Piscinibacter gummiphilus: one gene and its partner. The protein of the gene in region 1 binds, or shares a complex with, the protein of each later gene. Links are inferred from orthologs where the notes say so. Each region holds a gene or a part of one and is shown in the gene's direction. Other genes may lie near its edges.

Region 1 (7,693 bases):
TGGCCGTGGGCGGTTGGACGCGGCCCGTGACGGCGCGGGGCGAGCTCGTCGGTGGCAGCACCGGGTGCGAGGCGTCGTTGAGGCGTGTCTCGGACGAAGCGGAGACGGGCACACCCGACACCACGGCGACCGCGCGGCCGGGCGCCGTCACCACGAGGTCGTACGTGCCCACGGGCACCGGGTACAGCACGAAGCGGCCGGCGGGGTCGGGCACCGTGGCCTTCACGGGCACGCCGTCGAGCTGCATCGACACCGAGGCGCCGGCGGCGATCGACGGATCGAGGTAGCCGGTGACCCGCTGGCTGGAGATCAGGCGGTCGCCGCCGCCCGCGCGCACGGGGATGACGGAGATGACCGGCTTCAGGTTGTACTGGCCCGCGGTGCCCCGGCGCACGATCGACTTGCAGGCGTCGAAATCGAGCACCGCTTCCGCCACCTGGCCCTCGGTCACGTCGATGCCCGCGGCGAGCTTGAGGCCGCCCGGCTGCTGGGCCGACGGCGTGGTGAGCGCCGTCTCGGGGCTGCCGGTGGGCCGCACCGCGTTGGCGGGAACACCCGCCGCGGCGTTGTCGGCGAGCACGAGCCGGACCTGCGTGTAGCGCCCTGCGGGCAGCGTGACTTCGCCGAGGTCCGCAAGCGTGCCGTTGGTGAGCGTGAGCAGGTCGATGCGGCGGGCGGGCGACAGCACGATCTCGGACCAGCCGGCGTCGCCGTCAGCGGCGCTTGCGCTCTGGTGGACGCGCACGCGCTCGATCGTCACGTGCAGTGTGTCGTAGCCGCAGGCCGGGGCGTCGGTGATCGACAGGCGCATGGTGCCGCCCGTGCCGCCGATGCCGCCTCCGCCTCCCGTGTTCCCTCCGCCACCGCAGGCGGTGAGCAGCAGGGAGGCGGCCAGCGCGGCCGGTGTGAAATCGCGGAGGCTCATGGGGCGTGGCTTTCGGTCGCGAGGCCGGCCGGCACGGCCTCCTCGACGGCATGGATGCCCAGGCCGATGCGCACGCGCGCATCGGTGGGGGAGGCGGTGTCGTGCGCGGCCAGCCAGCGGTCGAGGCGCAGCAGCAGGGCCTGCGATTCGGCGGCCGCCAGGGCGTGGAACGCAGGGGCGGCCTCGGCCGGGATGGCGTGGTACAGCACCTTGCGCTGGAAGCGGGGTTGTGCCGCGCCGTGGACGAGGTTGTGGTCGATGGTGCCGATCAGGTCGGCCACATCGGTGCCGAGGATGTGCAGCTTGTCGGTGACGCTCGCCTGCGGCACGTAGGCGCGGGCGACCAGCGCCACGCGCGCGTCGTCGAGGCGGCGCACCGCGCCCACCCGCATCAGTTCGTCGAGCACCGCCCGCGCCGGCATGTCGCCGCTGTGGCGGCGCACCAGCGTGGCGAAGCTGGCATCGCCCTCCACGGGCAACGCCCGGGGCTGGCCCTGGGGGTCGTTGTAGTCGCTGTCGCGCACCCAGCCGGTCAGCACCCGCGAGGCGCGGTTGTAGCGCTCGGCGCCGACGGCATCGGCCTCGGCGGGTTCGGCGAGCAGCCGCTGCACCTCCTTGCGGGTGAGGCCCGACAGGATCGACACCCGGGAGATCGACGGCTTCTTGCCGGGCAGGGCGAACTCGGTCATGGCCACGTCGACGTACGTCCGCTTGGCCACCGCCTGGAAGGCGCCGAAGGACATGCCGTGCCGCAGCATCAGCCGGCACAGCGGACGCAACAGGCGGGTCAGCGCCTGTTCGAGGGCGCGGGGCAGGGTGGGCGTTTCGGACACAATTGGGAAAATAATCCCAAAAACGGCGAGTGTCCAGCCAAAAAGGAACGGATCTGGCTCCCTCGTTCGGGCCAGCCGCGGCTCAATAGAATGCGGGAATGCATTCCCCTGTTTCCTCCGATCCGACGTCCCCGCTGCTGCACAACCTGAATCCGGAACAGCTCGCGGCCGTCACGCTCCCGGCGCGTCCCGCGCTGATCCTGGCCGGGGCGGGGTCGGGCAAGACCCGGGTGCTGACCACCCGCATCGCGTGGCTCATCCAGACCGGCCAGCTGTCGCCCGGCGGCGTGATGGCGGTGACCTTCACGAACAAGGCCGCGAAGGAAATGCTCACCCGCTTGGGCGCGATGCTGCCGATGCCCGTGCGGGGCATGTGGATCGGCACGTTCCACGGCCTGTGCAACCGCTTCCTGCGGGCGCACTGGAAACTCGCCGGGCTGCCGCAGGGCTTCCAGATCCTCGACTCGGCCGACCAGCTGTCGGCCGTGAAGCGGGTGATCAAGGCGATGAACCTCGACGAGGAACGGTACGTCCCCAAGCAGATCACCTGGGCCATCGCCGGCGCCAAGGAAGAGGGCCTGCGCCCGGGCGACATCGAGGTGCACGACGCGCAGAGCCGCGTGCTCGCCGAGGTGTACCAGGCCTATGAAGACCAGTGCCAGCGCGAGGGCGTGGTCGACTTCGCCGAGCTGATGCTGCGCACGTACGAGATCCTGCGCGACAACGCCGCGCTGCGCGACCACTACCAGCACCGCTTCCGCCACATCCTCGTCGACGAGTTCCAGGACACCAACAAGCTTCAGTACGCGTGGCTGAAGATGTTCGCCGGCCCCCACACCGCGGTGTTCGCGGTGGGTGACGACGACCAGAGCATCTACGCGTTCCGGGGCGCCCAGGTGGGCAACATGACCGACTTCGAACGCGAGTTCAAGGTGCAGCAGGTCATCAAGCTCGAGCGCAACTACCGCTCGTTCGGCAACATCCTCGACGCGGCCAACGAACTGATCGCCCACAACTCCAAGCGCCTCGGCAAGAACCTCAGCACCGAGGCCGGCCCCGGCGAACCGGTGCGGGTGTTCGAGGCCACGAGCGACTTCGCCGAGGCCCAGTGGTTCGTCGACGAGGCGAAACAGCTGCACCGGGACGGCGTGAACCGCAGCGACATCGCGCTGCTGTACCGCAGCAACGCGCAGAGCCGCGTGATGGAAAGCGCGCTGTTCAATGCCGGCGTGCCGTACAAGGTGTACGGCGGCCTGCGCTTCTTCGAACGCGCCGAGGTGAAGCACGCGCTGAGCTACCTGCGCCTGATCGAGAACCCGAACGACGACACCAGCTTCCTGCGCGTGGTGAACTTCCCCGCACGCGGCATCGGTGCGCGCAGCGTCGAGCAGCTGCAGGACGCCGCCCGCACCAGCGGCCGCAGCCTGAGCCAGAGCGTGGGCGCGGTGGCCGGCAAGAGCGGCTCGAACCTGCAGGGCTTCGTGGCCCTGATCGACGCGATGCGCGAGGGCACGCGCGGCCTCACGCTGCGCGAGATCATCGAGCACATGCTGCACCACTCGGGCCTCGTCACGTTCTACACGACGGACAAGGACGGCAAGGACCGCCTCGAGAACCTGGAGGAACTGGTCAACGCCGCGGAGGCCTTCGTCACGCAGGAAGGCTTCGGCAAGGACGCCGTGGCCCTGCCGGTGGACGAACACGCCGGCGCGTTGGCCGAGGGCCTCCCGGTGGCCGTGGCCGCCGTGGACCTCACGCCCGACGCCGAGACCGGCGAGATCATGTCGCCCCTCGCGGCCTTCCTCACGCACGCCTCGCTCGAGGCCGGCGACAACCAGGCACAGGCCGGGCAGGACGCCATCCAGCTGATGACCGTGCACGCGGCCAAGGGCCTCGAGTTCGACGCGGTGTTCATCACCGGCCTCGAGGAAGGGCTGTTCCCGAACGAGAAGAGCGTGGCCGACATCAACGGCATCGAGGAGGAGCGCCGGCTGATGTACGTGGCCATCACGCGCGCGCGCAAGCGGCTGTACCTGAGCTTCAGCCAGACGCGCATGCTGCACGGCCAGACCCGCTACAACGTCAAGAGCCGCTTCTTCGACGAGCTGCCCGAGAACACGCTGCGCTGGCTCACGCCGCGCAACCAGGGCTTCGGCTCGGGTTTCGCGCGCGAATACCAGTCGGCCTGGCAGAAGGGCTCCGGCCTGTCGGGCATCGTGGGCGCCGGCCAGCAGGCACCGCGGCCCAACACGCTCAACACCGCCAGCAGCGCCGGACCGAAGACCACCACGGCCCAGGGCCTGAAGTCCGGCCAGTCGGTGTTCCACAACAAGTTCGGCGAGGGCGTGATCCTCACCATCGAAGGGCAGGGCGAGGACGCCCGCGCCCAGGTGAACTTCGGCCGCCACGGGATGAAGTGGCTCCAGCTGAGCATCGCGAAGCTGACGCCGGTGGATTGACGAACGGGCCGGTTCGCGCGCCGGGAGGCGTGCGATGAGCCGGTGGACGGAGGGCGATCGGGCTACCGATGTGACAGGAATGTCTCGAGACTGTCACGGACTCTTCACGGTCGCTTTTTAACCTGCAGCGGTACGAAATCTTTCTTCACAAAAGAGCCCTGCAGTGAACAACGAAGTCCAAAACCTCTCCGTCGACCACGACGACATCGACCTCAACACCTCCGGCAACGACAGCTTCCTGACGGTGCTCGACGCCCGCCTGAGCCGCCGCTCGATGCTGCGCGGGGGTGTCGGCACCGCCGCCACGGCCGTGCTCGGCACCTGGGGCCTCACCGCCTGCGGCAGCGACGACGACGAGCCGGTGACCCCGGTGCCCGCCGCGCCGTCGGCCATCACCTCGCTGGCCTTCGCGGCCGTGGCGAAGAGCCGGGACGACAAGGTCACCGTGCCGGTCGGCTACACCGCCGCCCCGATCTACGCGCTGGGTGACCCGATCGTCGCGGGTGTCGCGGCGTACAAGAACGACGGCACCGACGTCGACATGGACAAGCGCGCCGGCGACCACCACGACGGCATGGAGTACTTCGGCCTGGCCGCCACCGGCAATGCGCCCGACGCCAACAACTCCGAACGCGGCCTGCTGGCGATGAACCACGAGGCCACGAGCAACGCCGACGTGCGTTCGTTCTACCTGCACGCCAACGGCGGCACGGTGAACCCGCGTCCGGCCAGCGAAGCCCTCAAGGAAATCGACATCCACGGCCTGTCGGTCGTCGAGGTCAAGAAGACGAACGGCCAGTGGGCCTACGTGCAGGCCGGCGCGCTGAACCGCCGCGTCACGCCCTTCACGGAACTTCAGCTGTCCGGTCCCGTCCGCGGCAACGCGCTGGTGAAGACGAAGTACTCGGTCGACGGCACCAAGATCCGCGGCACCATCAACAACTGCGGCACCGGCCGCACCCCCTGGGGCACGTTCCTGACCGGCGAAGAAAACTGGGCGGGCTACTTCACCCGCAGCCGCGCCGGCCACACCACCGACAACACGATCCGCGGCAACGACAAGAGCGTGGCCTCGCTGAACCGCTACGGCGTGAACCAGACGGCCTCGAGCCGCCACGGCTGGGAAACCGTGCCCGCCACCGGTGACGCCGCGACGGACGACCGCGCCGCCCGCTTCTTCATCGGAAAGACCGGCGCCAGCACCGACGGCACCGACGACTACCGCAACGAGCTGAACGGCTTCGGCTACATCGTCGAGATGGACGTGTTCGACAAGGCCGTGGCCGTCAAGAAGCGCACGGGCCTCGGTCGTTTCGCCCACGAGAGCGCCGCCTTCGGCAAGGTCGTGGCCAGCAAGCCGCTGGCCGTCTACATGGGCGACGACTCGCGTGGCGAGTACATCTACAAGTTCGTCTCGACGAAGACCTGGAACGCCGCCGACGCGAACCCCACCAACCGCATCACCACCGGTGACGCGTACCTGGACACGGGCAAGCTGTACGTCGCCAAGTTCGCTGCCGACGGCACGGGCACCTGGATCGAACTGAACATCGCGAACGCCGCCATCTCGGGCTACGCGACGTACGCTTTCGCCGACCAGGCCGACGTGCTCGTCAACGCTCGCCTCGCCGCGGACGCCGTCGGTGCGACCAAGATGGACCGTCCGGAGTGGTGCGCGGTGCACCCGACCACGGGCGAGATCTACTACACGCTGACGAACAACTCGAACCGTTCGATCACGGTGGGTGCCGCGCAGGAAGTCGATGCCGCCAACCCGCGCGCATACGATGACCTGAAGAACGGCGCGAACCAGGGCGGCAACGTCAACGGCCACATCATCCGCATGGCCGAGACGGGTGGCGAGGCGGCCGCGCTCACGTTCAAGTGGGACGTTTATCTGTTCGGCGCGCAGGCCACGCCGGAAACGGTGGCGGAGAAGCCGCAGCTGTCGACGATCAACATCTCGGCGTTGACCGATGACAACGACTTCTCGAGCCCGGACGGCCTCTGGTTCAGCCAGAACACCGGCCTGTGCTGGATCCAGACCGACGATGGCGCCTACACCGACGCGACGAACTGCATGATGCTGGTCGGCGTTCCGGGTGTGGTCGGCGACGGTGCGAAGACGACGCTCACCTACAAGGACAAGACCGGTGTCACCACGCTGCGCACGGTCGACACGTTCGTCGGCAAGCAGCCTACCGCCACGACGCTGAAGCGCTTCCTCGTGGGCCCGGTCGAGTGCGAACTCACCGGCTGCACGGAAACGCCGGACGGCAAGACGCTGTTCGCGAACATCCAGCACCCGGGCGAAGGCCTGTCGCCGGCCGACATCGGCGATCCGTCGAAGTACAAGAGCCACTGGCCGGGCAACGCCGGCTACCAGGCCACGGCGGGCAACGCCACGTCGCGTCCGCGTTCGGCCACGATCGCGATCACGAAGAACGACGGCGGCCGCATCGGCAGCTGATCGTCTCCTGACGTGACAACGGCCCGCAGGCGCAAGCCTGCGGGCCGTTTCACTTCGGGGTCGTCCCGGCGAAGGCCGGGACCCTGGGCACGGGCGCAGCGATCAACCGCGCCCGATGTACGGCATCTTCGTCGCCATGATCGTCATGAACTGCACGTTCGATTCGAGCGGCAGCGCGGCCATGTGCACGATGGCGTCGGCCACGTGCTGGACGTCCATGCGCGGCTCGACCACCGTCTGGCCGTTGGCCTGCAGGATGCCGCGGGTCATGCGTTCGGTCATCTCGGTGGCGGCGTTGCCGATGTCGATCTGGCCGCAGGCGATGTTCCAGGCGCGGCCGTCGAGCGAGGTGGCCTTCGTGAGGCCCGTGATCGCGTGTTTGGTCGACGTGTACGGTGCCGTGAACGGCCGCGGCGCATGCGCCGAGATCGAGCCGTTGTTGATGATGCGCCCGCCCTGCGGCGTCTGGCGCTTCATGATGCGGAAGGCTTCCTGCGTGCACAGGAAGGGGCCGGTGAGGTTCACGTCCACGACCTTCTTCCACGTCTCGAACGGCAGTTCGTCGAGGGGCACGGCGGGCGCTCCGGAGCCGGCGTTGTTGAAGAGCAGGTCGAGGCGGCCGAAGCGCGCGTCGATGGCTGCGAACAGCGCCTTGACCGAGTCGGGGTCGCCCACGTCGGTGGGCACCGCGAGCGCATGGACCCCCAGTTCACCCGCCTCGGCGACGACGGCCTGCAGCGGTTCGGCGCGGCGGCCGGCGAGGGCCACGGCGTAACCCGCGCGCAGCAGCGCAAGGCTGGTGGCGCGGCCGATGCCGGTGCCGGCGCCGGTGACGAGGGCGATCTTGCTCGGGGTGCTCATGGGGTCAGGACTCCGCAGGCGGGGTGATGGACGCTTCGAAACTGTCGACGAAGGTGAAGAACAGCGAGGTGCAGAACACGGTGGCGAGCACGACGCTCGTGACCAGCATGACGAGGCTCGCGATCTGCGGGGCGATCGCGAACAG
Region 2 (5,257 bases), 2.5 Mb from region 1 along the record:
CGAGAAGATGCCGTAGTGGCCGGCGCCCATCACGTCGTAGTGGAACTGGCGGGTGGACGGGATGCCCGAGCACAGGTCGTGCGCGGCACGCGTCTGGCCGGCGCCCGAGATGTCGTCGAGTTCGCCTTCGATGGTCAGCAGCGCGGTGGTCTTGATGTCCTGCGGACGCACGAGCTGGCCGTTGACCTCCCACGTGCCGTTCACGAGCGAGTAGTCCTGGAACACCGTGTGGATGGTGTCGAGGTAGTACTCGGCCGGCATGTCGAGCACGGCGTTGTATTCGTCGTAGAACGAGCGGTGGAACTCGGCGCTTTCGTCCTCGCCGCGCATCAGGTCCATGAAGTAGTCGTAGTGGCTCTTCAGGTGGCGGTCCGGGTTCATCGCGATGAAGCCGGTGTGCTGCAGGAAGCCGGGGTACACGCGGCGGCCGCCGCCCGGGTAGTTCATCGGAACGCGGTAGATCACGTTGTTCTCGAACCACTCGTAGCTCTTGTTCATCGCCAGGTTGTTCACCGCGGTGGGCGACTTGCGGGCGTCGATGGGGCCACCCATCATCGTCATCGTGCGGGGCGTGAACTCGCCGTTGGAGGCCAGCAGCGAGATGGCCGCGAGCACGGGCACCGTGGGCTGGCACACCGACATCACGTTGACCTCGGGGCCAACGTGGCGGATGAAGTCCTGGACGTACGCGACGTAGTCGTCGAGGTGGAACGGGCCTTCCTCGGGCGGCACCATGCGGGCATCGGTCCAGTCGGTGATGAACACCTTGTGGTCGACCAGCAGCTGGCGCACGGTTTCACGCAGCAGCGTGGAATGGTGGCCCGACAGCGGCGCCACCACCAGCACCGTGGGCTGGTCCTTCATGCGGGTCAGCAGGTCGGAGTCGTCGGTGAAGCGCTTGAAGCGCAGCAGGCGGCAGAAGGGCTTCTCGAGCGCGACCTGTTCCTGCACGGCGACGTCGATGCCGCCCACCTTCACGGTGGTGATGCCGAACTCGGGCTTCTCGTATTCCTTCGCCAGCCGGTGCATCAGGTCGAGGCCGGCCGAGACGCGCGTGGCGAGCGGGGTGTGGGCGAACGGCGAGAGCGGGTGGCTGTACAGCTTGGACGACGCGGACGCGAATTCGGAGAACGGGCTCAGCATGGCCCGTTGAGATTCATAGAGCTGATACAGCATGGCGGATCCTTTGTGGCTTCTGGCCCAGGGGCACATCGCTGGCTTTGTGCGATGCACCATTCTAGGCACATGCCCTGAATCGTGCTGCAACCCGTGTTTTGGCGCTACCGGGAATAGCGGCGGTTTCGTCCGACAAATGCCCAAAATGCACGGGGGGCATGTCACGCCCGTGACACGCCCCCCGGCGAATCAGGTCGGATCAGCTGACCTTGGCGATCGCGGCGACCACCGCGTCGATGTTCTTGCTGTTCAGCGCGGCGACGCAGATGCGGCCCGAATCGACGCCGTAGACGCCGAATTCACCGCGAAGGCGCTGCATCTGCTCCACCGACAGGCCGGTGTAGCTGAACATGCCCTTCTGCAGGGTGATGAAGCTCATGTCCTGCTTCACGCCGGCGGCCTTGAGCTTGTCCTGCAGGGCGGTGCGCATCTGCTTGATGCGAACACGCATGCCGGCGAGCTCTTCTTCCCACATCGCGCGCAGGGCGGGGGTGGTCAGCACCGTGGCGACGATCTGGGCGCCGTGGGTGGGCGGGTTGGAGTAGTTCGTGCGGATCACGATCTTCAGCTGGCTCAGCACGCGGGTGGCGTCGTCCTTCGACGCGCACGCCACGCTCAGGCCGCCCACGCGCTCGCCGTAGAGCGAGAAGCTCTTCGAGAACGAGGTGGACACGAAGAAGTCGAGGCCGGCGGCGACGAACTTCTCGATCACGGCGCCGTCTTCCTTGATGCCTTCGCCGAAGCCCTGGTAGGCCATGTCGAGGAAGGCCACGAGGTTGCGCGACTTCACGGCGGCGACCACCTGGTCCCACTGGGCCGGGGTGATGTCGTAGCCGGTCGGGTTGTGGCAGCAGGCGTGCAGCACGACCACGGTGCCGGCGGGGGCGCCGTTCAGGGCGGCGATCATGCCGTCGAAGTTCACGCCGCGCTTGGCCGCGTCGTAGTACGGGTACGTGTCGACCTTGAAGCCGGCGTTCTGGAACAGCGCGCGGTGGTTTTCCCAGCTCGGGTCGCTGATGAGGACGGTGGCGTTCGGGTTCAGGCGCTTCAGGAAGTCGGCGCCGATCTTCAGGCCGCCGGTGCCGCCCACGGCCTGCACCGTGGCCACGCGGCCTTCGGAGACGATGGCGCTGTCGGTGCCGAACACGAGGCCCTGCACGGCCTTGTCATAGGCGGCGATGCCGTCGATGGGCAGGTAGCCGCGCGGCTTGGCCGCGTCGACCAGTTGCTTTTCGGCTTCCTGGACGCACTTGAGGAGGGGCAGCTTGCCGTTGTCGTCGAAGTACACGCCCACGCCCAGGTTCACCTTGGCGGGGTTGGGGTCGGCGTTGAACTGCTCGTTGAGGCCCAGGATGGGGTCGCGCGGGGCCATTTCGACGGCAGTGAACAGCGAAGTCATTGAGACAGTCCTTGTCAGTAGGGCAAACTTTGGTTTTGGGCTACCCTGCGCGATTGGCCTGCGAGCCTGCATCGCGGGATAACCCGAGGATTTTATCTGCCATGGCCGGAATTTCCGAAACTTCATCCGAGATCGCCGAGGTGGCTTCGCCGGGGGCGGGTGAATTCGTCACGTTCCCCGATTCGCCGTTCCAGCTGTTCCAGCCCTATCCGCCGGCGGGCGACCAGCCCACGGCCATCGAGCAGCTCGTGGAGGGGGTCGAGGACGGCCTGTCGTTCCAGACCCTGCTGGGGGTGACCGGCTCGGGCAAGACGTACACGATGGCCAACGTGATCGCGCGGCTCGGCCGCCCGGCCATCGTGTTCGCGCCGAACAAGACGCTCGCGGCCCAGCTCTACAGCGAGTTCCGCGAGTTCTTCCCGCGCAACGCCGTCGAGTACTTCGTCAGCTACTACGACTACTACCAGCCCGAGGCCTACGTGCCCCAGCGCGACCTGTTCATCGAGAAGGACAGCGCGATCAACGAGCACATCGAGCAGATGCGCCTGTCGGCCACGAAGAGCCTGCTGGAGCGGCGCGACGTGGTGATCGTGGCCACCGTGTCGGCCATCTACGGCATCGGCAACCCGGCCGACTACCACCGCATGGTGATGACGCTGCGCACGGGCGACAAGATGGACCAGCGCGACGTGATCGCGCAGCTGATCCGCATGCAGTACCAGCGCAACGAGGCCGACTTCTCGCGCGGCACGTTCCGCGTGCGCGGCGACACCATCGACGTGTTCCCGGCCGAACACTCGGAGCTGGCGGTCCGCATCGAGCTGTTCGACGACGAGATCGAGACGCTGCAGCTGTTCGACCCGCTCACCGGCCGCATCCGCCAGAAGATCGTGCGCTTCACGGTGTACCCGTCGAGCCACTACGTCACCCCGCGCGACCGGGTGCTGGCCGCGGTGGAGACCATCAAGCTCGAGCTGCGCGAGCGGCTGGCCGAGCTGACCTCGGCGGGCAAGCTCGTCGAGGCCCAGCGCATCGAGCAGCGCACGCGCTTCGACCTCGAGATGCTGCAGGAGATCGGCCACTGCAAGGGCATCGAGAACTACACGCGGCACCTGTCGGGCTCGGCACCCGGGGAGCCGCCGTCCACGCTGGTGGATTACCTCCCGCGCGACTCCGTCATGTTCCTCGACGAGAGCCACGTGATGATGGGCCAGCTGGGTGGCATGTACAACGGCGACCGCGCCCGCAAGACCACCCTCGTCGAATACGGCTTCCGCCTGCCGTCGGCCCTCGACAACCGGCCGCTGCAGCTGCAGGAGTTCGAGAAGAAGATGCGCCAGGTGGTGTTCGTCTCGGCCACGCCGGCCGACTACGAGAAGGAACATGCCGGGGCGGTGGTGGAGCAGGTGGTCCGCCCCACCGGTCTCGTCGACCCGATGGTGGACGTGCGCCCGGCCACGCACCAGGTGGACGACGTGCTGCAGGAGATCCGCCTCCGCGTCGAGAAGAACGAGCGGGTGCTGATCACCACGCTCACGAAGCGCATGGCCGAGCAGCTCACCGACTACCTCACCGACAACGGCGTGAAGGTGCGGTACCTGCACAGCGACATCGACACGGTCGAGCGGGTCGAGATCCTGCGCGACCTGCGCCTGGGCACCTTTGACGTGCTGGTGGGCATCAACCTGCTGCGCGAGGGCCTGGACATCCCCGAGGTGTCGCTCGTGGCCATCCTCGATGCCGACAAGGAAGGTTTCCTGCGCTCCGAGCGTTCGCTGATCCAGACCATCGGCCGGGCGGCGCGCAACCTGAACGGCCGCGCCATCCTGTACGCCGACCGGATCACCGACTCCATGTCGCGCGCGCTCGGCGAGACCGAACGCCGCCGCAACAAGCAGATCGAGCACAACGCCAAGATGGGCATCACGCCCCGCTCGGTGGCCAAGCAGGTGCGCGACCTGATCGACGGCGTCTACTCCGAGAAGTCCGCGAAGGACGACCTGAAGGCGGCCCGCGAGGCGGCCGAGGTCGAGGTCATGTCCGAGAAGGACCTCGGCAAGCGCATCAAGCAGCTCGAGAAGCAGATGCTCGAGCACGCCCGCAACCTCGAGTTCGAAAAGGCCGCCCGGGTGCGCGACCAACTGGCCCACCTGCGCGAGCAGGTCTTCGGCGCCGCCGGGGCCGACCATCCCGACGGGGTGGTGGTCCCGTCGCCTCCACCGCCGCCCAAACCCGTGGCGGCACCGAAGCGGGGGCGCAAATGAGCAAGCCGTACCGTGTGCTGATGGTCTGCATGGGCAACATTTGCCGGTCGCCCACCGCCGAGGGGGTGCTGCGCCACAAGCTGAAGGCGGCCGGCCTGGACGGCCTGGTCGAGGTGGATTCGGCCGGCACCCACGCCGACTGGCACAAGGGCCACCCGCCCGACCCCCGGTCGGTCGCCCATGCCCGCAAGCGGGGCTACGACCTGACGGCGCTGCGCGCCCGCATGGTCACCTCGGCCGATTTCGAGCGCCACGACCTGATCCTGGTCATGGACGACGACAACTGGGCGGTGGTGCAGGAGCGCTGTTTGCCTGAGCACCGCGCCAAGCTCGGCCGACTGGGTGACCACGGCCGGGAGAAGGCGGCGGAGATCCCCGATCCGTACTACGGTCCCCCCGGTGGATTCGACCGCGTGCT

What was found. Proteins that work in one complex are often made in the same cells at the same time.
Region 2: the proteins of A4W93_RS20625 (region 1) and uvrB are in contact, whole or in part, in a crystal structure (PDB 7EGT), measured with the Thermus thermophilus proteins. The link is inferred for Piscinibacter gummiphilus from one-to-one orthologs. Residues at the interface, in WP_096412145.1 of Thermus thermophilus: His654, Arg656, Phe657, Gln666, Asp668, Glu669, Lys680, Arg681, Leu682, Ser683, Lys685, Tyr686, Ala687; in WP_096411307.1 of Thermus thermophilus: Glu23, Leu25, Arg26, Asp27, Gly28, Glu29, Arg30, Phe31, Arg55, Glu326, Asp327, Phe328, Glu379, Ser382, Gln383, His398, Gly400, Arg401.

Annotation. Positions count from the first base shown.
Region 1 is NZ_CP015118.1:4,544,431-4,552,123, reverse strand. Bases 1,514-4,536 are described here. They hold A4W93_RS20625 (UvrD-helicase domain-containing protein), read left to right. Parts: upstream 1,514-1,856; coding sequence 1,857-4,217; downstream 4,218-4,536. Other genes in these bases: A4W93_RS20620 (PhoX family protein), read left to right, coding at 4,381-4,536; A4W93_RS20630 (DUF6502 family protein), read right to left, coding at 1,514-1,758. Also shown: A4W93_RS20635 (DUF4382 domain-containing protein), read right to left, coding at 1-925; more of A4W93_RS20630, read right to left, coding at 922-1,513; more of A4W93_RS20620, read left to right, coding at 4,537-6,687; A4W93_RS20615 (SDR family oxidoreductase), read right to left, coding at 6,790-7,548; A4W93_RS20610 (BPSS1780 family membrane protein), read right to left, coding at 7,553-7,693. UniProt on the Escherichia coli protein: A helicase with DNA-dependent ATPase activity. Unwinds DNA duplexes with 3'-5' polarity. Translocates on single-stranded DNA with 3'-5' polarity. Initiates unwinding more efficiently from a nicked substrate than double-stranded DNA.
Region 2 is NZ_CP015118.1:2,065,321-2,070,577, forward strand. Bases 2,336-5,257 are described here. They hold uvrB (excinuclease ABC subunit UvrB), read left to right. Parts: upstream 2,336-2,676; coding sequence 2,677-4,839; downstream 4,840-5,257. Other genes in these bases: A4W93_RS09375 (amino acid aminotransferase), read right to left, coding at 2,336-2,575; A4W93_RS09385 (low molecular weight protein-tyrosine-phosphatase), read left to right, coding at 4,836-5,257. In the rest of the region: A4W93_RS09370 (polyhydroxyalkanoate depolymerase), read right to left, coding at 1-1,176; more of A4W93_RS09375, read right to left, coding at 1,376-2,335. UniProt on the Escherichia coli protein: The UvrABC repair system catalyzes the recognition and processing of DNA lesions. A damage recognition complex composed of 2 UvrA and 2 UvrB subunits scans DNA for abnormalities.